Regions from separate parts of the Novosphingobium sp. FG137 genome, predicted to be linked through region 2. Evidence: predicted binding sites of a transcription regulator. Region 2 holds the regulator's gene; the other holds the start of a gene.
What was found. Region 2 encodes LexA, which represses DNA repair genes until DNA is damaged. Its sites were predicted from a motif close to GTTCCNCNCTTGTTCT; they were not measured.

Region 1 (5,783 bases), on a different contig from region 2:
CAAGCTCAATGCCGGGCAGGAGGCTGCCGGACGTCTGCTGCTGGGTTCGACCAACCGGATTGTTGCGATTCAGGGCGTCGCCGGCGCCGGCAAGAGTACGGTGCTCAAGCCTGTGGCCGACATCCTGCGCGAGGAGGGCAGGGTGGTGCTGGGCCTCGCCGTGCAGAACACTCTGGTGCAGATGCTCGAGCGCGACACCGGCATCCCGTCGATGACAGTTGCGCGGTTTCTGCGCCGCTATCAGGACCTGCTGGAGGGTGGTGATCCAGCCCGTCTCGCCGAGGCCCGGGCGGATATGAAAGGCGCCGTGATTCTGCTCGACGAGGCCTCTATGGTCGGCAATGCCGACAAGGAAAAGCTGGTCCTTCTCGCCAATCTTCTCGGTGTCGACCGCTTCGCCAGCATCGGCGACCGCAAGCAACTGGGTGCAGTCGATGCGGGCAAGCCCTTCGATGTCATGCAGCGCTCCGGCATCGAAACAGCGACGATGGATGCCAACATCCGCGCCCGCACCAAGGCCTTGCGTGCTGCGCAGCAGGCAGCTCAGGGCGGGCGGATCGATGACGCGCTACGGCACCTCGGCAAGAATGTCGTCGAGGTCGGTGAAGGGGCAGCGATCGAGGCGGCGGCGGCGTGGCTCTCGCTTGCGCCTGTCGAGCGCGAGCGAACTGCGATCTATGCCTCTGGCCGTGCTCTGCGCAGCGAGGTCAATGCCGCTGTTCAGACCGGGCTAAAGGCCAACGGCGAACTGGGTCAGACGGCACTGAGGCTGGACGTGCTCTCACGCGTCAACACAACGCGCGAGGAGCTGCGCTATGCATCCAGCTATCGCCCGGGGATGGTCGCCGTATTCGACCGCGACAATCGGGCGCAAAAGCTAGGGAAGGGGACATACACGGTCATCGAGAGTGACCGGCAGCGGGGGTCGGTGACCTTGGAGGGTGAAGGCGGGAAGCACACAGTGCTGAAGGTCGATCGCCTTCGTCCCAATGGTGACTACGATCCGCTACGGCTGTTCGAAGTCAAGCGCCTGGACCTCCATACCGGAGACCGCATTCGCTGGACTGAGACCGACCACAGACGAGGGCTCATCAATGCCGACCAAGCGCGTATCACCGCGATCGGCCGGGATACAGTATCGCTGGTGACCTCGACGGGCATTGCGCATGATCTGCCGGCCAGCGATCCGATGCTGAAGCGGCTTGATCTGGCTTATGCGCTCAATGCCCATATGGCGCAGGGGCTCACGTCAGACCGCGGCATCGCGGTGATGGACAGCCGCGAACGCAATCTCTCGAACCAGCAAACTTTCCTCGTGACCGTCACCCGCCTGCGGGATGGGCTAACCCTCTTCGTCAATGATGCCTCGCGGCTTGGCGCGGCCATCGCTCGCAACACGGGCATGAAGCGTTCTGCCCTCGAAACCGTTGGCCTGCTGCGCGAGGCGGCCGCTTCCGGTCTTGCGAGAGGGAAGTCCGAGGCAGCGCTGCCGAGCGAGCCTCCCGTGCTCAAGGAACCGCCTGAGCGCGAGAAAGCGATGGTCAAGCCGTTCGAGATGGGGATCTGAACGGGCGGGATCAGACTTTGCGGCCGAACCAGAGCACACGGCCAACGATGTTCACCGAGCGGCGGTCCAGCCCCTGCCAGCTGGGATAGGCCGCATTGTCGCTGACCACCGAAATTTTCCGGCCCTGGGGCTCGATCGCGATCCGCTTGACGTTGAGAGCGCCGTCCATGCGCAGTACGTAGATCCCGTCGCGCAGCTTGGTCTGCTCGTCCGATACGTCGACAAGGACCTCGTCCCCATCGTGCAGTGTCGGCTCCATCGAGTCGCCGGTCACCTTGATGATCGAGAGGTTCGTGGGCTTGGCCTGGGTCAGTTTCCGCAGCCACTTCTCGTCAAACCCGAACTGGCCAGCCTGGCTTTCTGCGCCGGCTAGAGCACCGTGGCCCGCAGATGCCTCGACATCGAGTACCGGGATCTGGACGAGCTGGATGACCGGAGTATGCCGCGCGACCGGGCCGCCGAGGACAGTTTCGTCCACACCGAAGAACTGCGCCAGGATCTGGCGGTCCTGCTCGTCCAGATGGCGCGGGCTGCCCTTGCGCAGATACTGCTGGATGTAGGACACGTTGCGACCCAGCAGGCGGGAGACAGCCGAGTAGTTGACGCCGCGCTGGTGGATCAGCTCGTCGAGCGTTGTGCGGGGATCGTCCATGGTCTCTGTTCCTGCGATTCTAGGATATGATCCTAGCGCTAGGAAACATCCTTAACAAGAACAAAAAGCGAACTTAGGCTGCGCGAATGCATCTGAAGCGGTATGGATTGTGATACTCCGGGCTGCAGAGAACGGGGCGTGGCTGCCAGGAAACAGCAGCTGGCTAGCGACTAAAATGCGCCGTTCACCCTATAGGCCTTCAATAACGACTTATTCTAAAACCGGCTGTTCGGTCGGCGCGAAACCGCCTTGCAACAAAGCGCCCTAAGATTTGTGGTTCGATGAGCTGATCTAGCTGCCGCCGGAGTGGTCTGAGATGGGTCTAATCTCGCCGTGTAGCAAACGCCGCTACCACTTCTCTAGCTGCGGTCGATCCGGAGTCCGCTAAAATGGCGAGGACCGCGCGCCCCCGGGTGCGTACATCATTACTCGAGTCGGAAAGAGGCTTGAGCAAGACGGCCGCCTTGTTCGCCAACCCGTTATACGACCAGAAGCTCTCATCGGACCCGTGGAGCTGGGTCCAATGCGCCAGCCATGGCAGGAACCAGCGCACCCGCTGGTCGGGGCTCATGCGTTCGACGATCTGGATCACAGAATAGGCGCCCGCTGGCAGATGCGCGGTCGCGCGAGCCCAACGATCGACCGCGCCGAGCACATCCTCCAGATGGGGCCAGTCCGGGGGCAATGGTGTGTAATAAGGCCCGACGAAACCCGCAGCCCCGGCGCCTTGCGACAGGTGATCGTGCCGACCGCGACGCTTTGGAATCGCGTGCTCTAGCATCCAGTCCGCGGCAGGCTGCCAGCTTAACCAGAAGCCGGGGTCAGGCCGTTCGCCGCTTTCCACAAGGGATGCCATCGCACCTTCGAGATACTCGCCGACCAGATCTTCGGGCCGGTCGTGACGGGAAAATGCGATCAACGCCTTCCATTCATCCCCGCCGCCATGGGCGGCCGTGAACCGGCCCAGTTCCTTGGCGAGCCCGTGACCCCATTCATAGGGAAACTGGCGATCTTGCCGATTGGTGTCCTCCGAATAGGCGCGTGTCCATTCGACAAGCTTGGTCAGATAGGTCGAAAATAGCGCGTGGTGCTTGCCGCCATCGGTGAGGCGGGCCCAGTCGAGACCCTTGGTCAGCGCCAACGCCCGGCCCCAGCTCAGGACGCGTTTGGCCGGCATATAGAGCCGTTGCAGCGGGCGCGGCCATTTGCCGGTCCAGACCCATTTCCAGCTATCGGGGGAGGGAGGCAGCAGTGGCGCGCGAACCCCATGAGAATCAAGCGCCCAGCGCATCGCTCGCCTGCGCTCCCGGGCATTTTCGCGCTTCGCCTTGTCGCGTTGCCGGTCGCCGCGCCACCACCAGCCTATATTGACGACGCAAGTGTCGAGCGCGGCGATGTGCAGCGCCCGCACGAAATCGGGGCGCAGCGACCATTGCAGTCCTTCAAGAGCCCCTTGGGCGATCGCGTGCACGCGGTGCAGTGCAAGGGAAGTGACTTGGACGTCGATGGTCGCGTTCGCAGGCCCTCGGCTCGCCAGGCTTGCCAAGCCCCATGCGGCCAAGACCTGAAAGTCGTCGAACAATATCGCATAGTCGTCGACATCCTCACGCTCGCCCCCCGATGCTCCGAGCAAAAGCCAGTGCTCGATCCAGGCGCGACGGGTGGCCAGTTCCGCTTCGCTCAAATGCCTTGCAGCAACTGCTGCCGTGCCGACGATGGCCGCGCCGCCAAACCTGCGCGCAAGATCCAGATGAGCATTATCGGCTTCCTCGAGCGAGGCGGCGAGTCGGGTTGCGCGCTCGATCGCGTCGGCAATGGGTATGGCCTGCGAGAGGCTTCGCTGTTCGCGAGTGGCGCGAATCCAGTTCGCAAGCGCGGTGGCCTCGCGGAGCAAGCGGTTGGCCTTGCCCATCGCTTCTATCTCGGGCAGCGTTTCTTCGGGTGGGGAAATGCTGACCTTCACACCTTGATCGGCTTCTTCGAAGACGAGTTGCCCGGGATCGCTATCCGACCGGTATCGTTCGATTTGCGCGGTCCGCTCCGATACGAGCGCTTGGTTATCCAACTCGTCCTCGAAGCTGGCGAGATCATAGGCGGTCCAGGCGAGCCGCGTGGCATCGAAGCGCTGGCGCACCTCGCCGCCGGCCATCAGCCGGAACGGCAGAAGCAGAGCATGGTGGAGCGGACTGCGCTTCATGTGGCGCTGATGATTGCGCTCGTTCGCCTGAAAATGGATATTCTCGGACGAGAATACCCCGATCCGGTGCGCTCCCCCTTGGTCGTCGATGTGCCGGCGGATATCATATTCCCAAAGGCGGGGGAGTGCGAGGAAGGGACCCGCGAAGTCGATGGCGCCTGCCGTGTTCACTTGCTCGCCCACAATCGCGATCAAGGGCGCCGCGGTGGCGACAAGGCCTTGGTCCTGGAGCACCAGATCGATCAGCTCGGCAACGGGGCGGCCAGCTTCGGCCTGGCGGCCAAGCCAGTCGTCGAGTGCGAGATATACCGATCCCAAAATGTTCGATCCGAGAATGCCGCGCGACCAGCGATAGACCGGATCGTCGCCCCAAAGCGTGACCTTGCGGTGGCCCAGGTCGACGACGAGGGGCCGCGGTCGTCTATTGTCGTAGCATTTGGAATGCCACCGCCAATGCACGCTCGCGCGCCGCTCGAGCGCATGGAAAAGGCGAAGTGCCTGTGCCGGATCCGCTTCGAACAGCTGATCGAGGCCCGCCCGCAAGGCCGAGGAGGGCGACATGCCTTGGTCGCTGCCGAGACCGGCTCGCTCATAATCGTGCCATTGGAATAACTCCCGGCCAAACAGGCCATCGCGGCGTGCACGGCGCCGGCGGGGGAGGAATTGACGCAGGCAAAGGTCGGCCCATGCCTGCGGGAGCTTTGCCGGAACTCTACCATGCGACTCGATGAAGTCCGTTCGCGGACGCCCGAGACCCCTTCCGGTTGTGAGGCGCCGCAGATAGGCATCGACCGTCGAGGGCGAGGACTCAACACATGCGACGAGCACTTCACGGAGGCGGTCCTCGACCTTCTCCCAGCCGCGATAGTGTTCGAGCTTCACCCCGAACGGCTCTCGGCGATCGTCAAACTTCTCGACGTAACATGCGTCTTCGATCTCGATCAGCCATACATGCACGATCTTCGCGAGGCTTTCAGACAAGCCGTTGGGGACGTCGGCCGTAGCCCGAGCGAAAATAGCCGCGACCTCCGAGAGGCGCGGGACGAGCTTTTCTGGCCAGTCCCGCCAGCGCGGCAGCGACCACCGAAGGAACGGAGCCCAGCTCCTGAGATGGGGCTGCCGCCAGTAGGCCGCCATAGCGTAGCGGGTCGCCTCATCCCTATCAGCAAGGACGGCAAACATCCGATCGTCGAGGCGCGACTCGAAGACGATCAGCGTGTCGAGCATCCTCAGCAATAGGCCAGCACCATCCGCCAGGAGGCTGTCGGATAGTCGCGACAATATTTCGTGGGAGCGTTCCGAATAAAGCGGTGCCGCTAGCACCGCACGGCCCCAGGATGGGTCCAGTCCTTCTACCGCGTCGAGGT
Region 2 (5,783 bases):
GTTGCTGCGCTCGATGATGGCCAGATGGCCGAAATCGAGGCCGCCGCGCGGGAACATGGCATGGACGTGCTCGTCGAAGTGCACAACGAAGCCGAAATGGAGCGCGCCGCGCGCCTGCAATCGCGCCTGATCGGGGTGAATAACCGCGATCTCAAGCGCTTCGTCACCGATCTCGGCACCACCGCGCGCCTCGCCCCGCTGGCACCCGAAGGCACCTTGCTGGTGGCCGAAAGCGGCATCGGCGGCCACGCGGATGTGCTGACGCTGGCGCAGGCCGGAGCGAAAGCCTTCCTCGTCGGCGAAAGCCTGATGCGCCATGCCGATGTCGCTGCAGCAACCCGCGCGCTGCTGAATGGCTGAGATCAAGAGCGCGCGCGCTCTCAAGCTGTTCTTCGATGGCGGCTGCCGCCCCAACCCCGGCATGATGGAAACCGCCGTCGCGGCGCGCGGACGCATCTGGCACCGCCCGGCCATCGGCCATGGCACCAACGATGAAGCCGAATGGCAGGCCCTGCTCGATGCGCTGGATGTGGCGAGCGGGCTCGGCGCGGCTGACGTCGTGCTCCTCGGCGATTCCGCCATGGTCGTTGCGCAGGCCAGCGGCACGCTGAAGCCCCGCCCTGCCTTCACCCGCTTCCACGCCCACTTTCAGGAGCAGGCCACCCGCTTCACCCGTATCCGCATCCGGCGCATCAACCGCACGCAAAACCTTGCCGGAATCGCTCTCGCTAAGGCTTGGCCCAGATGAAAACCTTGGGATTGATCGGCGGGATGAGCTGGGAAAGCTCCGCCGAATACTACCGCCTGATCAACCAGGGCGTGCGCGATCGGCTCGGCCCCACGGCCTCGGCACGCCTCGTCCTGTGGTCGTTCGATTTCGCCGAGATCGCGGCGCTGCAGGCTGCCGGCCAATGGCGCGCGCTCGATGCTCTGATGGTCGATGCCGCCCGCCGGCTCGAAGCGGCTGGTGCAGAAGCCCTCGTGATCTGCACCAACACGATGCACAAATCGGCGCCCGAAATCGAGGCGGCATGCGCCCTCCCGCTGCTCCATATCGCCGATCCCACGGCAGAGGCGCTAAAGGCCGGCGGCCACACCAGGGTCGCCCTCCTCGGCACCGCCTTCACCATGGAGCAAGCCTTCTACCGCGCCCGGCTCGAAGAGCGGCACGGCCTCGAAGTATTGGTGCCGGAGGCTGAAGACCGCGCCCTCGTCCACCGCGTGATCTACGAGGAACTCGTCGCGGGCCGGATCGAGGAGGCCTCCCGCGAAGCCTATCGCGCCGTGATCGCTCGCCTCGTGGCACGCGGGGCCACTGCGGTGATCCTCGGCTGCACCGAAATCATGCTCCCCGTCGGCCCGGAAGACAGCGCGGTGCCGCTCTTCGATACGACCCGCCTGCACGCCGAAGCCGCTGTCGCGCTGGCTCTGGGCTGACGGCGCGCTATCAGCATTGCCATCTGTCCTACAGCCAAGCCTTGTGGCATCACGCAGCCATGAAACCGCGCATTTCCTTGGTGCTTGAGCCACTTTTCCGCCCCGAAGACCCCGCCCTCGCGTTCTCGCTCAGGACTGTGTCAACTGTGTCAACTTTGTTGGATTTCAGGGCATGAGCGAGCTTACCCACCTCGATTCGCAAGGCCGCGCCCGCATGGTCGATGTCGGCGGCAAGGCCGAGACGCAGCGCGTCGCCGTCGCCAAGGGCCGAATCCGCATGAATGCAGCCACGCTCGCCGCGCTGCGTGATGGCACCACGCCCAAGGGCGATGTCCTCGCCGTCGCCCGCATCGCCGGGATCATGGCGGCCAAGCGCACGGCCGAGCTGATCCCGCTGTGCCACCCGCTGGCGCTCGATGCCGTCAGCGTCGAATTTGCTTTCGTGGAGGACGGCGTCGAGGCCCGCGCCACCGCCTCGCTCACCGGCCGCACCGGGGTCGAGATGGAAGCCCTCACCGCCGTCTCGGTCGCGCTCCTCACCGTCTACGACATGGCGAAAGCCATCGACAAGGGCATGGTGATCGACGGTGTGCGCCTGATCGAAAAGCGCGGCGGCAAATCCGGCGATTGGCGCGCGCCGTGAGCCAACCGCAGGCACCGGCTCGCCCCAACCCGCCCCTTGCGCTTGAGGAAGCGCAGCGCCGCCTGATGGCCCTCGCCCCCGCGCTCCCTATCGAGCACCGCGCCACCGCCGATTGCCTCGGCTTCCATCTTGCCGAGCCGCTCGCAGCGCTGCGCACGCAGCCCGCTGCCGATGTTTCCGCGATGGACGGCTACGCCCTGCGCGCCGCCGATCTCCCCGGTCCCTGGCGCGTGATCGGCGAAAGTGCCGCTGGCCGGCCCTTCGCGGGCACTGTCGGCCCGAGCGAGGCCGCGCTCATCAGCACCGGCGCGCTTGTCCCCGCCGGCGCGGACATGGTGCTCATCCAGGAAGATGCATCGCGCGAGGGCGATACGCTCACCCTCACCGGCACGCCGCCCGAGCCGCCTTCCCGCCATATCCGCCCCGTCGGCATGGATTTCCGCACCGGTGATGTGCTGATGGCCCCCGGCACGAAGATCGGCGCCGCGCAGATCGCATTGGCGCTCACCGCAGGCCACGCCCACTTGCCCGTGCGCCGCCAACTCCATCTCGCGGTGATCGATGGCGGCGACGAACTTGCCGCACCCGGCGCCGAGCTTGCCGACCACCAGCTTCCGGCCAGCAACAGCGCCATGCTCGCCGCGCTTGCCACCCAGCCCGCTGTGCGGATCACCCGGATCGGCCCGGTACCAGACCGGCTCGAGGCGCTGAAAGCCGCGTTCGACGCCGCGCGCGATGCGGACGTCATCGTAACCAGCGGCGGCGCTTCGGTCGGCGATCACGATCTCGTCCGCCCCGCGCTTGCCGAACTCGGCGCAGAGCTTGCCTTCTGGCGCGTCGCGATCAAGCCCGGCAAACCGCTGCTGATCGCGACGCGCGGGACGCAGGTCATCCTCGGCCTGCCGGGCAACCCCGCCGCGGCCTTCGTCACCGGTTTCCTCTTCCTCCTCCCTGTCATCCGCGCCGCGCTGGGGGCTGCCGATGCAATGCCGCGCCCCATCCCCGCCGCGCTCAAGGAAGCCATGCCCGCAGGCGGCAGCCGCATGGAATTCCTGCGCGCCGTGTGGGACGCGGGCGAAGTCTCGCTCGACGGACTGCAGGATTCCGGCGCGCTGTCATCGCTTGCCCGCGCCAACGCCCTCGTTGTGCGCCCGGCGAACGAACCCGAAACACCTGCAGGTCAGTTTGTTCCTGTATACCTGCTGTAAATGCACGGAATTGCTTGACGACCTCTTTTTCGTTGCTTATTCGTTCCGCATTCGTTCACTAGATGGGAGTGCGCACGGATGCTCACGCGCAAGCAGCATGAACTGCTGACCTTTATTCAGACCCGCCTTGAGGCAACCGGCATCTCCCCCTCGTTCGAGGAAATGAAGGAAGCGCTCGATCTCAAGTCGAAGTCGGGCGTACACCGGCTTATCTCGGCGTTGGAAGAACGCGGCTTCATCCGCCGCCTGCCCAACCGCGCCCGCGCCCTCGAAGTGATCCGCGAAAGCGATGCGGGCGGCGCCAAGCCCGCGCAGCGCGCCACGGCGAGCACGACCGCCGCGCTCGCCCCGCTGCGCAGCCCTGCCCCCGCGCGCGAACCCGCCAACGATGTGATCGAGATCCCGCTGCACGGCCGCATCGCCGCAGGCGTCCCGATCGAGGCGATGGAAGGCACGTCGATGCTCCCCGTTCCTGCCGCACTGCTCGGCTCGGGTGAGCACTATGCGCTCGAAGTTTCGGGCGACTCCATGGTCGAAGCCGGTATCCTTGATGGCGACTATGCGCTCGTGCGCCGCACCGATACCGCGCGCGATGGCGAGATTGTCGTCGCGCTGGTGCGGGGGGAAGAGGCAACGCTCAAGTACCTGCGGCGCGAACGCGGCATGGTCCGCCTCGATCCCGCCAATGCGGCCTATGATCCGCAGTTCTACCAGCCACACGAAGTGCAGGTTCAGGGCAAGCTTGCGGGGCTCCTCCGCCGCTATCACTGAGTGGACGCAGGGTCCGGCCCTCCGGTAGCAACCGGGGCCGGACCTTTCCCCTTCCCCCTTGGCTGCCAAGGGGGAAGACGGTGGAACCAGCCGTGATCGCCTTGGGTTTCAGCGACCGTGCGCACCCGGCCCGATACGAGATCGATGGCCAGCCCGCCCGTCTGGCCCAGCAGCGCCCGATCAGCCTTCAGCAGCCGCGGCTTGCAGGCGCTTGGCAGGCGGCGATCCGCCACCACGATATCGGCCCGCGCGCAGGCCGCCGCGAGCACCGGGATCGCCACCAGGTCCTTGCCCCGCGCCATCAGCAGATCAAACCGCCGTCCACCCCGCACCAGCGAGACAGCACAGAAATCCGGGTTGCACCGCGCGCCCTTCCAGTCCTCCAGCGCCACCGCGTCGCCCGTCATTCCCGCGTTTTCCAGCAGCGCCGTGCGGGTATAGCTCTCCTCACGCACCGCGCGCAGCACAAGCAGGTCCGGCCCCTCACCAGTGATCCCCACATGGTGCCCATCACCTGAAACCAGCACATCCGGCGTGCGCGTCAACATCAGCGCCAGCACCCCCAGCGCGATCGGCACGAAGCCCCAGAGACGCACTCGCCCGCTCCACAACGCGATCCACAGCAACCCGCCGACGAACAGCGCGAATGTTGCGCCGCTCATCCCCGGCATCATCGTCACCGCACCCGGCTGGCCCGCCACCAGATGCGCGAGCCACAGCAGCAGTTCGAGCGACTTGCCCACCGCCCACCACGCCGGCGCGCCCAGCCCGACAAGGTCGAGCGCCAATGCCAGTGCGATGAGCGGCATCGTGAGCACTGTCGTGAGCGGGATCGCGATCACGTTGGCCGCCGCGCCGTAGAGGCCGGCGCGGTGGAAGTGGAACAGGCTGATCGGCATCAGCGACAGCTCGATCACCAGCCCCGTCATCAGCAGCATCGCCAGATTCCGTCCCAGCCGCGCGACCCGCCCCTCATGGCTGTGCGAGAGAAACGCCTTGGCAGGGGCAGACGTGCTGAACGCCACGATCGCGATCACCGAGGCGAAGCTCATCTGGAAGCTCGGCCCCAGCACAGCTTCAGGCCAGAGCAGCATGACAATCAGCGCCGCGGTCGCGAGCAGCCGCAGCGACAGCGGATCGCGCCCCAGCGCCAGCGCAGTCAGCACCAGCAGCGAACCTGCGACCGACCGCACCGTCGGCACTTCGGCGCCGGTCAACAGCGTGTAGAACAAGCCGACCCCCGCGCCGACACCTGCCGCCAGCAGCGGCAGACGCACGCGCAGGGCAATGAACGGGAACAGCGCGAGCAGCCGGATCGTGAGGAAATAGGCGCCGGCGATCACCGCGCTCACGTGCAGGCCGCTGATCGAAAGCAAGTGCGTGAGGCCCGCATCGCGCATCGCCTCCTCATCATCCTGCGCAATCGCGCCGCGGTCACCGCTGGCGAAGGCCGCCGCGATCGTGCCCGGCGAACCCGCGAGCTGCGTGCGGACATGGTCGGCCAGCCGCTGCTGCCAACGCCGCAGCGACCAGCCCTCCTGCGCGGGCGCGACGATGGTAACCGATCCGATGACGCTGCCGGTGGCGGCCAAGCCCTGAAACCACGCGGCGCGGGCAAAATCGTAGGAGCCCGGCAGCATCGGCGGCGCGGGCGGCATCAGCCGGGCGCGCAGGCGGACCTCGGCGCCTTCGACAAGGCCGGGCTGGTCATTCTCGTCCGGCAG

Region 1: the regulator LexA is predicted to act here: its motif matches at 2,277-2,292, upstream of ACODS2_RS12165 (S24 family peptidase).

What each region holds. Positions count from the first base shown of each region.
Region 1 covers NZ_JBMDKN010000004.1:16,154-21,936, forward strand. The annotation lists gene mobF (MobF family relaxase) at 1-1,567, shown strand, start outside; gene ACODS2_RS12165 (S24 family peptidase) at 1,578-2,219, opposite strand; gene ACODS2_RS12170 (hypothetical protein) at 2,542-5,783, opposite strand, start outside.
Region 2 covers NZ_JBMDKN010000005.1:433,339-439,121, forward strand. The annotation lists gene trpC (indole-3-glycerol phosphate synthase TrpC) at 1-360, shown strand, start outside; gene ACODS2_RS16620 (ribonuclease HI) at 353-748, shown strand; gene ACODS2_RS16625 (aspartate/glutamate racemase family protein) at 745-1,437, shown strand; gene moaC (cyclic pyranopterin monophosphate synthase MoaC) at 1,610-2,080, shown strand; gene ACODS2_RS16635 (molybdopterin molybdotransferase MoeA) at 2,077-3,288, shown strand; gene lexA (transcriptional repressor LexA) at 3,367-4,059, shown strand; gene ACODS2_RS16645 (ComEC/Rec2 family competence protein) at 4,053-5,783, opposite strand, start outside.